One region of the Halobacillus litoralis genome, then DNA from elsewhere that is predicted to be linked to it. Evidence: riboswitches for the same ligand, from Rfam matches in the RefSeq annotation. Region 1 holds a riboswitch; the other holds the start of a gene.
What was found. A riboswitch is a leader RNA that binds a small molecule or an ion and turns the genes downstream of it on or off. The one in region 1 is predicted to bind S-adenosylmethionine.
Positions count from the first base shown of each region.

Region 2: linked by a shared signal. The riboswitch ahead of msrA (peptide-methionine (S)-S-oxide reductase MsrA) and the one ahead of LC065_RS13600 (methionine ABC transporter ATP-binding protein) in region 1 are both predicted to bind S-adenosylmethionine.

Region 1 covers NZ_CP129016.1:2,664,823-2,670,970, forward strand. The annotation lists gene LC065_RS13585 (DMT family transporter) at 40-813, opposite strand; gene LC065_RS20525 (hypothetical protein) at 779-949, opposite strand; gene LC065_RS13590 (GNAT family N-acetyltransferase) at 1,087-1,659, shown strand; gene LC065_RS13595 (FAD-binding oxidoreductase/lyase) at 1,664-2,995, shown strand; SAM riboswitch class I at 3,275-3,380, shown strand; gene LC065_RS13600 (methionine ABC transporter ATP-binding protein) at 3,467-4,510, shown strand; gene LC065_RS13605 (methionine ABC transporter permease) at 4,470-5,132, shown strand; gene LC065_RS13610 (MetQ/NlpA family ABC transporter substrate-binding protein) at 5,155-5,979, shown strand; gene LC065_RS13615 (3-ketoacyl-ACP reductase) at 6,112-6,148, opposite strand, start outside.
Region 2 covers NZ_CP129016.1:175,419-181,566, reverse strand. The annotation lists gene LC065_RS01055 (DinB family protein) at 33-521, opposite strand; gene LC065_RS01050 (alpha/beta hydrolase family protein) at 703-1,578, shown strand; gene LC065_RS01045 (AIM24 family protein) at 1,760-2,452, shown strand; SAM riboswitch class I at 2,621-2,742, shown strand; gene msrA (peptide-methionine (S)-S-oxide reductase MsrA) at 2,864-3,337, shown strand; gene LC065_RS01035 (ion channel) at 3,373-3,777, opposite strand; gene eutH (ethanolamine utilization protein EutH) at 3,918-5,036, shown strand; gene LC065_RS01025 (peroxiredoxin-like family protein) at 5,061-5,714, shown strand; partial or broken gene LC065_RS01020 (ribonuclease H-like YkuK family protein) at 6,031-6,148, opposite strand, start outside.

The DNA.
Region 1 (6,148 bases):
ACGAAAGTGCCCTAACACCACCTCAAAGTGACATAACGATCAAGAAGCGGACTTCTCCCTCTGTTGCGCAGGCTTCTTTTTAGACTCCTGAACAATAATGACAGATAAAAGCACGAGCACGACTCCTGCATATTGGTAGATCGTCATCACTTCCGCATAAACGAAGTAACCAACGAGCGTCGCGACAACGGGTTCAATAGTGGCGACGATGGAAGCGCGGCTCGATTCCACATGTTCGAGGCCTTTGGTGTAGAGAAGGAAAGGCAGAACGGTCGAGATGAGTCCGAGGCCGACAATCAACAGCCAGACACGGATGTCAGTCAGGAATGCCGCATTGTTCCATAGCCCGCTGAAAGGGACCACCGCAATGGTTGCGAAGGCAAACGTATAGAAGGTCACTGTCAAGGAAGGGTACTTTTTCAAAACGACCTTGCCGAAGATGCTGTAAAGCGCGTAAAACAGTCCGGAACCCAGTCCAAAAAGTAAGCCGACCAGCGACAAGGAGGCCTGCAGTTCCGGAAGCAATCCGATGACGAAGGTGCACCCGGTAAAAGTTGTGACGAGGGCGATCAGTTTTTTTCCTGTCCAGGCTTCTTTGAAAAACACCTTTGAAAAAATGGTCACGAAAACAGGCGCTGTATAAAGGAGGACGAAAGCAATCGACATCGAAGTCGCCTCGATGGCGCTGAACAGACACCAGTTGAACAAAGCGATGCTGATGACACCTGTTCCGAAGAAATAGCGCGAGTCTGCAAGTTTTATTTTCAAAAGCTTCCGATTAGAACTGATGATGTAGCCGAACAGCATCACCATCGCAGAGGTCACCCGGAGAGCGACGACTTGAATGGGGGGAGAACCCATACTCGTACAATTCGTTTACAAACAGACCGATGATGCCCCATAGCGATGCGCCAAGGAAAATCATGAAAAACGCGCGGTTTCTCGTCATCCGATCCCTCCTTCATCCATGAATGTCCGTCTATTATACAAAAATTTAGAAAGGTTTGAATATAGCTGTTGCAAAAAATTAGGAATTCTTGTTTGATAGAGGATAAGGGTGAAATCGAATCACAAGGGGATGGAACAATGAATCCAGTTATGCGAGACGTCAAAACAAATATAGAAACAGAACGGTTAATTTTGAAAATGCCGGAGCCCGGTGACGGAAGAGCCGTCAATGCAGCGATTCAAAGGTCTGTGAATGAATTGAAGCCATGGCTTGGATTCGTCCAGGAGACGCCGACCGTCGAAGATACAGAAGCAAACGCGAGGGAAGCGCACGCAAAGTTTTTGCTGCGGCAGAACTTGCGGTATCTGGTTTTTCTGAAAGAGGATCGGACCTTCGTCGGCTCGACAGGCTTTCATCGAATGGACTGGGATGTGCCGAAGTTCGAGATCGGCTACTGGATGGATACGGCTCATAGTGGAAAAGGTTACATGCGGGAAGCGGTGGAGGCGTTGACGGCGTATGCCTTGCATGATTTAGGTGGAGCGCGTGTGGAAATCCGCTGCGAATCGGAAAATAAAAGAAGCCGCGCGATCCCGGAGTCTCTAGGTTTTGAGCTTGAAGGAATCCTACGTAACGACGATCTCTCTGTAGATGGGAAGCGTTTGACCGATACGTGCATTTATGCCAAAGTCCATGTAAAAGGAGAGTGATCCTGTGTATGACGTGACGATCATTGGTGCCGGCGTCAGCGGTGTGTTCCTTGCTTACACGTTAGCGAAAGAACATCCGGAATGGAACATTCATGTAATCGATAAAGGAAAACCTCTGGTTGAACGGACGTGTGGATTACAGCAGGAAGGGTGCACATGTGAAGGGCCGTGCGATCGGTACGTTGGATTTGCAGGGTTGGGGAAATCAGAAGGAAAATTCAATTATACGAACGACTTTGGTGGACAGTTGGGAAGGAAGATCGGGGAAAAAGAAACGCTTGCGCTCATGGAAGAAGTTGATGAGCTTTTGTGTTCTTATGGTGGCAACCTTGTGGAGAGATACAGTACGAAAAATGAGAAACTCTCTGCAAAAGCAGCCCAGCATTCCCTGCGAGTTTTCTCGACGGAAGTGCGCCATTTGGGGACACAACTCGCCCGGGGAATCTTTCAACGCATGTATGAGGAGATGTCTGAAAAGATAACCTTCACTTTCGAAGCGGATGTCACAGCAGTTACAAAAGAAGAAGGTCTGTTTTCAATCGATACCAACCACGGACGGTTCGAAAGCAGGAAAGTTGTGTTAGCGACAGGAATGAGTGGGAGTGACTGGCTGAAATCCAAGACAGCAGAATTAGGCCTGAAAGCAGGCGAGACACGGTTGGATCTTGGGATCAGAGTGGAGATGCGCGGCAATCAGCTCGATGCCATCCTCCAGGAAACCTTTGAGACGAAGCTGCATTACATAACCGAGCGTTTTTCCGCCACCACCTACTGCATGAATCCGCGCGGAAGGATCGTACGTAAGTATCAGCATGGTCTGGTGATGGCAGATGGTCAGAACCAGAACGAGGAGGAGCCGAGTCAAAATTTGAATTTCACTCTTTTCGTGCCGCGGTACTACAAAGATCAAGCCGAAGCCATGGCAGAAGCTCATCGTGTCATTGGAGGCATCAATCAAGGAAAGGGAAGGATTGTGGCGCAAAAGTTGGGAGATCTATTGGAAGGCAACCCGTCGGATCGCCTTTCTTCAGAAGTGATCCATCCCTCTTTGGAGGCGGAAGCTGGAGATCTCCAAAAAGAAGTTCCGCCTCTCTATATAGAAGCGCTTCTGGAGTTTTTCGAGGCGCTGGAAGGGCTGCTTGGGGAGAAAATCGATCGCGACACCATCCTTTATGGGCTGGACAGCAAATTTTATGAAGCGAAGATCTTCACAGATAAGCATTTTGAAACAGAGCTGTCAGGGTTGTATTTGATCGGGGACTGCTCAGGGGAAACGCACTCGTTGTCGCAGGCGGCGGCGAGCGGCATTTACTTAGCCCGTTGTATGAAAGCTTAGCTTTTTACCATGAGACTAAACTTTTTTCTACGGTCAGGATCGTTTCTTTCACTTGCGCTTGAGTTTGAATCCCCATGAGGTGGGTCGATTCACTTGGACGTGTGGAAGAGTATGAGATGGTATCTATATCATCCGGTGAATCTGCGTCTGGATCCTTGAGTGAGAGAGGCAGTCGCATGAAAATCGAATGTCAATGTTGAAAAATATAATTTAAAAAATTGAGAAAATTTATTTACAAACCCTATCACATGCGTTAAAGTGTTAAAACATATACGAAGATTCTTATTGAGAGTGATTGAGGGAGAAGGCCCGTAGACATCACAGCAACCTTCCACATGGAGTGGTGCTAATTCCTGCAGAATATTTTTATTCTGGGAGATAAGAGTTTGGCAGTCTTTCATGCGAAACTCTCTCCCGTAAAGGGCGGGAGTTTTTTTGTAGACTTGAATTTGTGAATGAGGGGGTAAGCCGATGATTTCATTGGAACAACTGAGCAAAGTCTATCAATCCAAGGCGAAAACCGTGATCGGAGTCGATGACGTCTCATTGGATATCAAGAAAGGTGAGATTTTTGGAGTCGTCGGGTACAGCGGGGCTGGGAAAAGCACCCTGCTGCGATGCATGAACATTCTAGAACGCCCGACAGAAGGGAAGGTCATGGTGGATGGAATCGATCTCATGACCTTGAATGCCAAAGAACTAAGAAAGGCGAGACAATCGATTGGGATGATCTTTCAAGGTTTTCACCTCGCGATGGCGAAAACCGTTTTAGAAAATGTGGCTTTTGCTCTTAAAGCTTCAGGCGTCAACCGTCAGGAAAGAAAAAGAAGGGCGCAGGAATTATTGGACCTCGTCGGTTTGTCAGATAAAGCCAGCGCGTATCCTGCCCAGTTAAGTGGAGGTCAAAAACAGAGAGTGAGCATTGCGAGATCTCTGGCCAATGACCCTAAGGTGCTTTTATGTGATGAAGCCACCTCAGCGTTAGATCCGAACACGACACAATCCATTCTGACGTTGTTGAAGAAGATCAACCGAGAGCTTGGACTGACCATTGTCCTCATTACTCATGAAATGGAAGTCGTAAAAGAAATCTGCGACCGCTGTGCCGTTATGGAAGACGGAAAAATTGTGGAACAGGGGTCTACATACGAGATCTTCGCTGCCCCTGAAAACGAACTGACGAAACGCTTCATCCAAACGGTGATCGACTTCCGCATCCCGGAAAAGATCCTGTCAGAAAGGAAAGGAACCATCGTACATATGACGTTTAAAGGGGACTCGGCCAACGATTCTATTGTGTCAGACCTCTTACAAGGGTATAACTTACGGGCGAACATCCTCCATGGGAAGATCGATTACATCCAGTACCAGGCTCTTGGCACCTTTGTGATGGAATTGACCGGAGAACAAAAGGTCGTCAAACAGGCTATACAAGAATTGAAAGATAAGCTTGGAGAAGTGGAGGTGCTGCAAGATGGTCGAACAGCTGATCAATCTCTGGCCAGAGCTGAATAAATCCTTCCTAGAAACACTGATCATGGTAGGCATCGGTCTTTTCGTCGCTTTAATCGCAGGTCTACCGCTCGGGCTGCTTTTGTTTGTGACAGACCGTGATCTGTTCCTTGAGAATCGACTCGTCAAAAGCATTGTGGGCGTTGTGGTGAACCTGATTCGTTCGGTTCCGTTCATCATATTACTTGTTTTCCTGTTTCCTTTTACAAACTTTTTAATCGGATCAACCACAGGTCCGGTAGCGGCTTCCGTAGCCCTATCTGTAGCTGCGATCCCTTTTTACGCAAGAATTGTGGAATCATCGGCGCGTGATATTGACAAAGGGGTAATCGAAGCGGCCATCGCCTGCGGGGCTTCTCCTTGGTTAATCATCAAGGATATCATTTTCCCGGAAATCAAATCGGGGCTGATCAGCGGATTGACCATCACAGCGATCAGTTTGATTGGATACTCAGCCATGGCAGGTGCCATCGGAGGTGGTGGAATCGGAGACCTGGCGATTCGTTATGGGTACTATCGCTACGATAACTTTGTCATGTTCACGACCGTCATCCTGCTTATTGTCCTTGTCCAAATCGTGCAGTACACAGGCGATTACATTGCAAAAACTGTGAAAAAGAATTAAAGCAAATTTAGGAGGAACCATCATGAAAAAAATCATTCTGTTATGTGTTACTTTACTATCGATTGCATTTCTCGCTGCGTGTGGCGAGGATGAAGAAAGTGCAGACGCTTCTGGAAAAGACACGATTCGATTTGGAGCCACTGCCGGACCATATAGCGATATGGTCACGAAAGCGATCGCTCCACTATTAGAAGAAAAGGGATACGAAGTGACGAACAAAGAATTCACGGACTATGTCCAACCTAACAAAGCCCTGGCAAACGGCGATTTGGATGCCAACCTTTTTCAGCATAAAATCTACTTAGAGTCTTTCGCCAAGGAAAACAATCTCGATCTATCTGAAGTCATCATCGTCCCGACAGCGCCGATGGGGATTTACTCCAATACATACGAGGATATAGAAAGTATTGAAGAAGGTAGCACGATGGGAGTCCCGAACGACCCAACCAACCTGGCTCGTGCTTTGATCGTGCTTGAGGATGAAGGTCTCGTTGAGGTTGACGACAGTGTCGATCCATTGCGTGCATCATTGAACGATATTACGAAGAATAAGAAAGATATCCAGTTTGTCGAAGTGGAAGCTGGCCAACTGCCGCGTCTTGTCGATAGCGAAGATTTATCCATGGTTCCAGGGAACTATGCCTTGGCAGCGGGAATGGACCTCTTGAATGCCTTAGCGCTTGAAGATATGCCGGATGACTACCGTAACCGTGTAGCAGTCAATACGGAAGATCTTGATGCACAGTTCGTAAAAGATATTAAAGAAGTTGTGGAATCAGAGGAATTTGAAAAAATCATCGATGAACAATTCAAAGGCTTTGGAAAACCACAATGGATGAAAGAGTAGAAGGTAAGGCTGACGTGGTTGCGTCAGCCTTCTTTTGAAGAAAAGGAAAACGCTTGGATGTTAAAATCCAGGCGTTTTCCTGATTTTCTCTGATATTAATATTATGGATGCTTCTGGGTATAGTCGATAAATTTAGAAAGGATTGGTCGCCCATTGAAGCGACTGCTTA
Region 2 (6,148 bases), 1.4 Mb from region 1:
CCTGAGTTATGAACTCAGGGGGTTGTTTTGTGTTACGTATGAATAAGGGCTTTTACTTCTTTCATTTGATCAAGGTGGCGTAGTTCGTGCCAACCGATAAACTCTACCCACTGTTCCAAGTTCATATCTCCGAAAGCAGGGTGAGGGAAAGCACGGTTTTGTAATGTCTCTTCCTCCTTATTGTGAATAAGGAATAAAGTCGCCTCCCGCGTCTTCTTCAAACCTTCTTTTGCTTCCTGCAGGGTCTTGAATTCCCCTTTCGGACGAACGGCCTCTGGAGCCTCGACTTTGTAATCCCGGTTGGTGGTCTTATGGATCGGTTTTTCTGTCGCTTGTTGTGTGTCTCCCTGTTTGAGAGCTTGGTTGATTTGATAAACGATTAGTTGTTCCATTAAGTATAAGTGTTCTAAAACTTCAAGGATCGACCAACGGTCTTCTTCAGGCTTAACCGATGCTTCTTGCTCTGAAACTTCTTCTACAAAATCGAGCAGTTCTTTTCTTTTTTCATCTAAGCCATACATACAGATTCTCCCTTTCAAGTGAAGTTATCTCGAGTCTATCACAACTCCTATAGAAGTTTCTTTCCCTAGCACCTCAAGAAATGAAACCTTTCACACACCCTTCCGTATGTAGAGGGAAGAAGAGGAAAAAAATTACATGACCAGGTCATACAGATTATTCCAATTTCACAGGGGGGATTAGGTGAAGAAACTGCTGGGAGCTTTCTTGGTTTTCCTTTGTTTTATAGGAGCTGTTGTATTTTTTGTTGGTGCTAAAGAGGATAACATTCTCCTTAGTCAGGAAGAGGTAGAAATTGGTGTACCAGGTGTTACAGGATATTCCATTACATACGACAGCAGTGGTATCGAAATTCCGGGGCTTTGGGTTGAACCGGATGATATTGATGGCACTCTACCGCTGCTCATTCACAATCGTGGAGGAGTGGGAGAAAGTGCGTTGACAGATGCGGAAGAACTTAAAAACTTATCTTATTGGGCGAAGCAGGGGTATGTTGTACTAGCGACTCACTACAGGGAAAATGCAGAAGAAAAGTTTGAGCCAACGAAAAGGAAAGACTTTGTCCGGGATGTTCTGGATTTAAAGAAGGTGGGTACCGAGCTTGACCATGTCGATGAAGAGCGAACCGTTATGCTCGGATATTCCCGTGGCGGGTGGATGAGTTTCCTAGCCGTTCAAGAAGACATAGAGGTTAATGCAGTCGCTGTAATTGGAGGCATTACCGACTTGAAGCAGCTGTATGTAACACAACCAGAACCTGTTCAAAAACAAATCGAACATTTAATGGGGGAACCAGGGGGAGACCAAAGCTGGTATCGTGAGCTTGCTCCAATCAATTGGGTGGAGGATATTGATGTCCCAACCTTAATGCTTCACGGGGAAAGGGATCAGACAGTCCCGGTTGAACAAGCGCGAATGTTCGCAAACTTGATGGAAAGTAATCATGATCTCCATCGGTATGTCGAATATGAAAATGGAGATCACGGCCTGAGGCTGCATTTCAAAGAGTATGCTCCTGAGGTGCTGGATTGGTTTGAAAAGCATCTAGAGGAACAGTAAAATGTATATTTTAAAGTAGGGATTAATTTGCGTTTATTGAATAGAAAATTACGAAGGCTGTTTTAATCATTTCCACTGAGTTACAGATACGTAAACTTTAGGACTCGATTTTGATCCATCGTGGTATAGAAGCAATGAGGAAGCATAAATAACTATAGAATATGATTAGGAGGAACATACAATGAGCGACTACTCTATTGATGAATTTATTAGAAAAACGAAACAGGATGAATCAGAGAATGATTATTTTGAGCTGGAGACCCCGAGAATTCTTGAGGTAAACCTCCTCGATCAAGTGTGGGCAAAAGCAGGAGCGATGATTTCTTATAATGGGAACATTAAATTTGAAAGAGAAGGAATCCTCGAGCATGGCGTCGGTCGTTTATTTAAAAAAGCCATGACCGGTGAAGGGAGTTCTTTAATGAAGGCCACTGGTCGCGGGCGACTTTACCTTGCCGATCAGGGCAAAAAGATTACTATTTTTGACCTGGATAATGAAACGATTACGGTGAATGGCAACGATCTTCTTGCCTTTGAACCAAGCATTGACTGGGATATCAAACTGATGAAAAAAGTAGCCGGTATGGTTTCAGGTGGGTTGTTCAACGTAACCCTCAGCGGGAGTGGGCGCGTCGCGATTACTTCGCACTATGAACCGTTGACGCTGCTCGTACGTCCTGGTGAACCTGTCATTACAGACCCGCATGCTACTGTGGCGTGGTCCGGGCACTTAGAGCCGAATTTCAAAACGGACATCAGCTTCAAGACACTCATCGGCAGGGGAAGCGGCGAATCGATTCAAATGGAGTTTGAAGGTGATGGATTTGTCATTGTCCAGCCTTTCGAGGAAGTTTACACGACGGGGCAGAGCTGAGCTAGAGCGGATTTTTTTACAGACAGGCATGAGCATGTTAAGGTCTGAATATAATGAACTCAAAGAAGAACTCAATGTGCATTCAATAGAATTTTTTAATCTGTTATCCTTTACTTCGTTACAAATACGTAGTACTATGGGTACTAACAAAAAATAAATAACGGAAACTTCTTATCCAGAGAGGCGGAGGGACTGGCCCTTTGATGCCCGGCAACCATCGAATCAATCTACGGATTGACGAGAACGGTGCCAATTCCTGTAGAATGTATCAACATTCTAAGAGATGAGAGGATCGTGCGGATATTAGCGACCCCTTTTCTTACTGGATAAGAAAAGGGGTCTTTTCGTGTAAGCACCATAACCGTCAAGGCTCTCGATAGAAGTTGCGTTAAGGGAAAGGAAAGATGTTAAATGGCAACCGCTATTTTCGGTGCAGGATGTTTTTGGGGAGTAGAAGCATTTTTTGAAAAATTCGAAGGGGTGACAGAAACGAAGGTCGGTTACATTGGCGGCCATCTGGAGAACCCGACATATGAACAGGTCAAAGCAGGAAAGAGTGGACACGCGGAATCTGTCAAAGTGAACTATGATCCAACGGTCATCACTTATGCAGAACTAGTGAATATATTCTTTGAAGCCCACGATCCGACATCCCGCAACAAGCAGGGAATCGATGTTGGTCACCAATATCGTTCTGTCATTTTCCATTCGGATGCAAGCCAGAAATACATTGCTGAAGAAAAAATCAAAGAATGGGAAGAAAAAGGGATTTTTAAACGCCCAATCGTTACAGAAGTAGAAGAAGCAACAACTTTTTATGAAGCAGAAGAGCATCACCAGAAATATTTACAAAAGCATGGCTCTGCTGCATGCTCCATTGGATAACTAAAAGGACCCTTTCACAAGGGTCCTTTTAATATTTAATCTTCGCTTTGCCTGGACGTATCCATCGCTTTTAAGAAATAGGCCGTAGGGAGAAGGATGCCGATTCCTGATTCAAGCAAAGCAAAAAATCGGGCCATCCCAACAGGCAGCATGTCCCCATAACCTACGCTCAACAATGTTTCCCCACTGAAGTAAAGCAAGTCCAAAAAGGTTGGGTCGACAGGGTCCCGGGATGATAAACTAGTAACCAGAATGACTTCATCTAAAGACAGCAGATAGTAAAGGAGCGTAAACCCCACTAATACACCTGTGAGAACAAAAAATAATTGAAAGAATAGGGCTGTGCTGAAGTAGCTTTTTCTGTATGTTTTATTTGTGAAAAAATAAACGAGATTTGCTGCAATGAAAATAACCGCAGCGATGAACAGAGCTTGTACCATTTCTTATTCCCCTTTTTAAAAATATTGAAAGGCTATGGCAGCGTCCAATAGGAAATGGCGAGTAAACCATTATAGAAAAACTTCTACCCTATGTTGAAGTGGCCGTAAACATAGATTCAAAAAAGGAAGGGGCTGGGCTTTTGTGGGTTAATGACGCTATCTTGATTGTCATGTGTTTCTTCATGGTATTGGGAGCACTTGATTACTACGTGCTTAATCACCGCCTGTCCCTTGGATGGCGGTTTTACGAAGCGTTTATGATGATGGGCCCACTGGCTCTTTCGATGGTAGGGATCATCTCCCTCGCACCTGTACTGTCCCAGTTGTTGGCGCCTGCCATCCGTCCCGTGTTTTTATGGTTTGGAGCGGATCCGTCGATGTTTGCATCCATGATGCTTGCTATTGACATGGGAGCCTACTCTCTGGCGGAATCCTTAGCCTTAGAAGAGGAAGCGGCCACCTTTTCCTGGGCCCTCCTCGGTACGATGATGGGACCGACGCTTGTTTTCACAATTCCTGTTGCGCTTACGATTGTGAAGAAAGAGGATCGTCCTTTCTTTTCAAGAGGAATTTTAGCTGGTTTGGTTACGGTTCCGATCGGATGCTTTGTCGGTGGGGCTGTGGCAGGATATGAAGTGGTATGGATGTTACGGAATTTAACACCAGCTATTCTTCTTTCCGTCTGTATTGGGGCAGGTTTGTGGTTGTTCACGAACGTAACCATCCGGTTATTTTCTTATTTCGGAAAAACCATTGAAATCATAATTATCACTGGTCTCGCACTTATAATCATTGAATCATTAACAGGGTTCGTTGTCCTCCCGGGGATGGCACCTTTATCTGAAGGGATGGTCATCGTTGGAAGGATTACCGTTACATTAGCAGGCGCTTATCCCCTTGTTGCTTTCATTAATCAGCGGGGAGAGAGGTGGATAGGACGACTGAGTGATAGATTAGGCATGAATTCTACATCTATAACAGGATTGATTGCTTCCACGGCGCATCACCTCCCTATGTTAGCGACGATGAAAGATATGGATGAACGAGGAAAAACGGTCAACGCTGCGTTTGCCGTGAGTGGAGCGTTCGTCATCGGCAGTCATTTCGCCTTCGTAGCGAGTGTCGAAAAGGATATGATTTTTCCAGTATTGCTGGGTAAATTAACAGCAGGACTCTTAGCTGTTGGGCTGGCTTTATGGATGACGAGAGAAAGCAAATCATTTTCTTCGAGTGTCGAAACTCTATATAATGAAAAGTGAATCCACTGAAAAAGGAGTTTTTTCATGAAGACAGAAATGAGAAAGCATTATCATGATTACATTGAAAAATTCAAGAAAGCAACTCCTGATGAAATCCATGAAAAAATGAAGAAGGCGATTGATGAACTTGAATCTTCGGATGATGGAGATGGTTTGTCTACAGGTGAGAAAGCGCCAAACTTTAATTTACCTGACGCGAAAGGAAAAACGGTCGAACTGTATGAACAATTGAAAAGTGGTCCAGTCGTCCTTACTTTTTACCGCGGAGGCTGGTGCCCTTACTGCAACATGGAATTGAGAGCCTATCAGCAGATTTTAGATGAGATTCATGGACAAGGAGCTGAATTAATGGCAATCAGCCCTCAAACTCCCGATCAGTCATTGACCACCCATGAAAAAAATGAACTCAACTATCACGTACTGAGCGACGTTGGGAATGAAGTGGCCAATCAATACAATTTGGTGTACCAATTACCAGATTATCTTGTAGATGTGTACAAAGATAAAGGGTTGCACGTGGATAAACATAATGGCGATGAGACATGGACTCTGCCTGTCTCCGCAACTTATATTATTGATACAGATGGTACGATTGTGTATGACTATACGAAGGCGGACTACAAAGATCGAGCCGAGCCATCTGACGTACTTGGAGAATTGAAAAAAATAAATGCGTAAGAAAAAAGCGTCCTCTCCGTTTTTAGGGGACGCTTTTTTATTTTACATAAAAAGATTCAGGTTCATGAAAAAGAAATAGGCAGCAAGGATAAAGATAAGGATACAAGACTGCAGGCAAAGCCCAACGATGCTACATACCTTCCCCCCTAAGGCGAACCGGTATCCTGGGGCGTCTGTGGAGAGTTCAACGAGAGCTTTATTTGCCAAAGAGAGACCGATCCATCCAAGAATGATACCGACAAAAGGAAGAAAAGTGGACATCATTCCTAACACACAAGAGGTAACGGCCTTTTGATACATCAACAATCACCGCCCACTACTTTGTATATCGATTGGCGTAACTACTTGCGACAATGGAATCCGGTTTAATCTTCGCTTCCATTCCAAGCGACTCGATTCTGGCCATCATTTCATTTACATAGACTCTTGTCCTG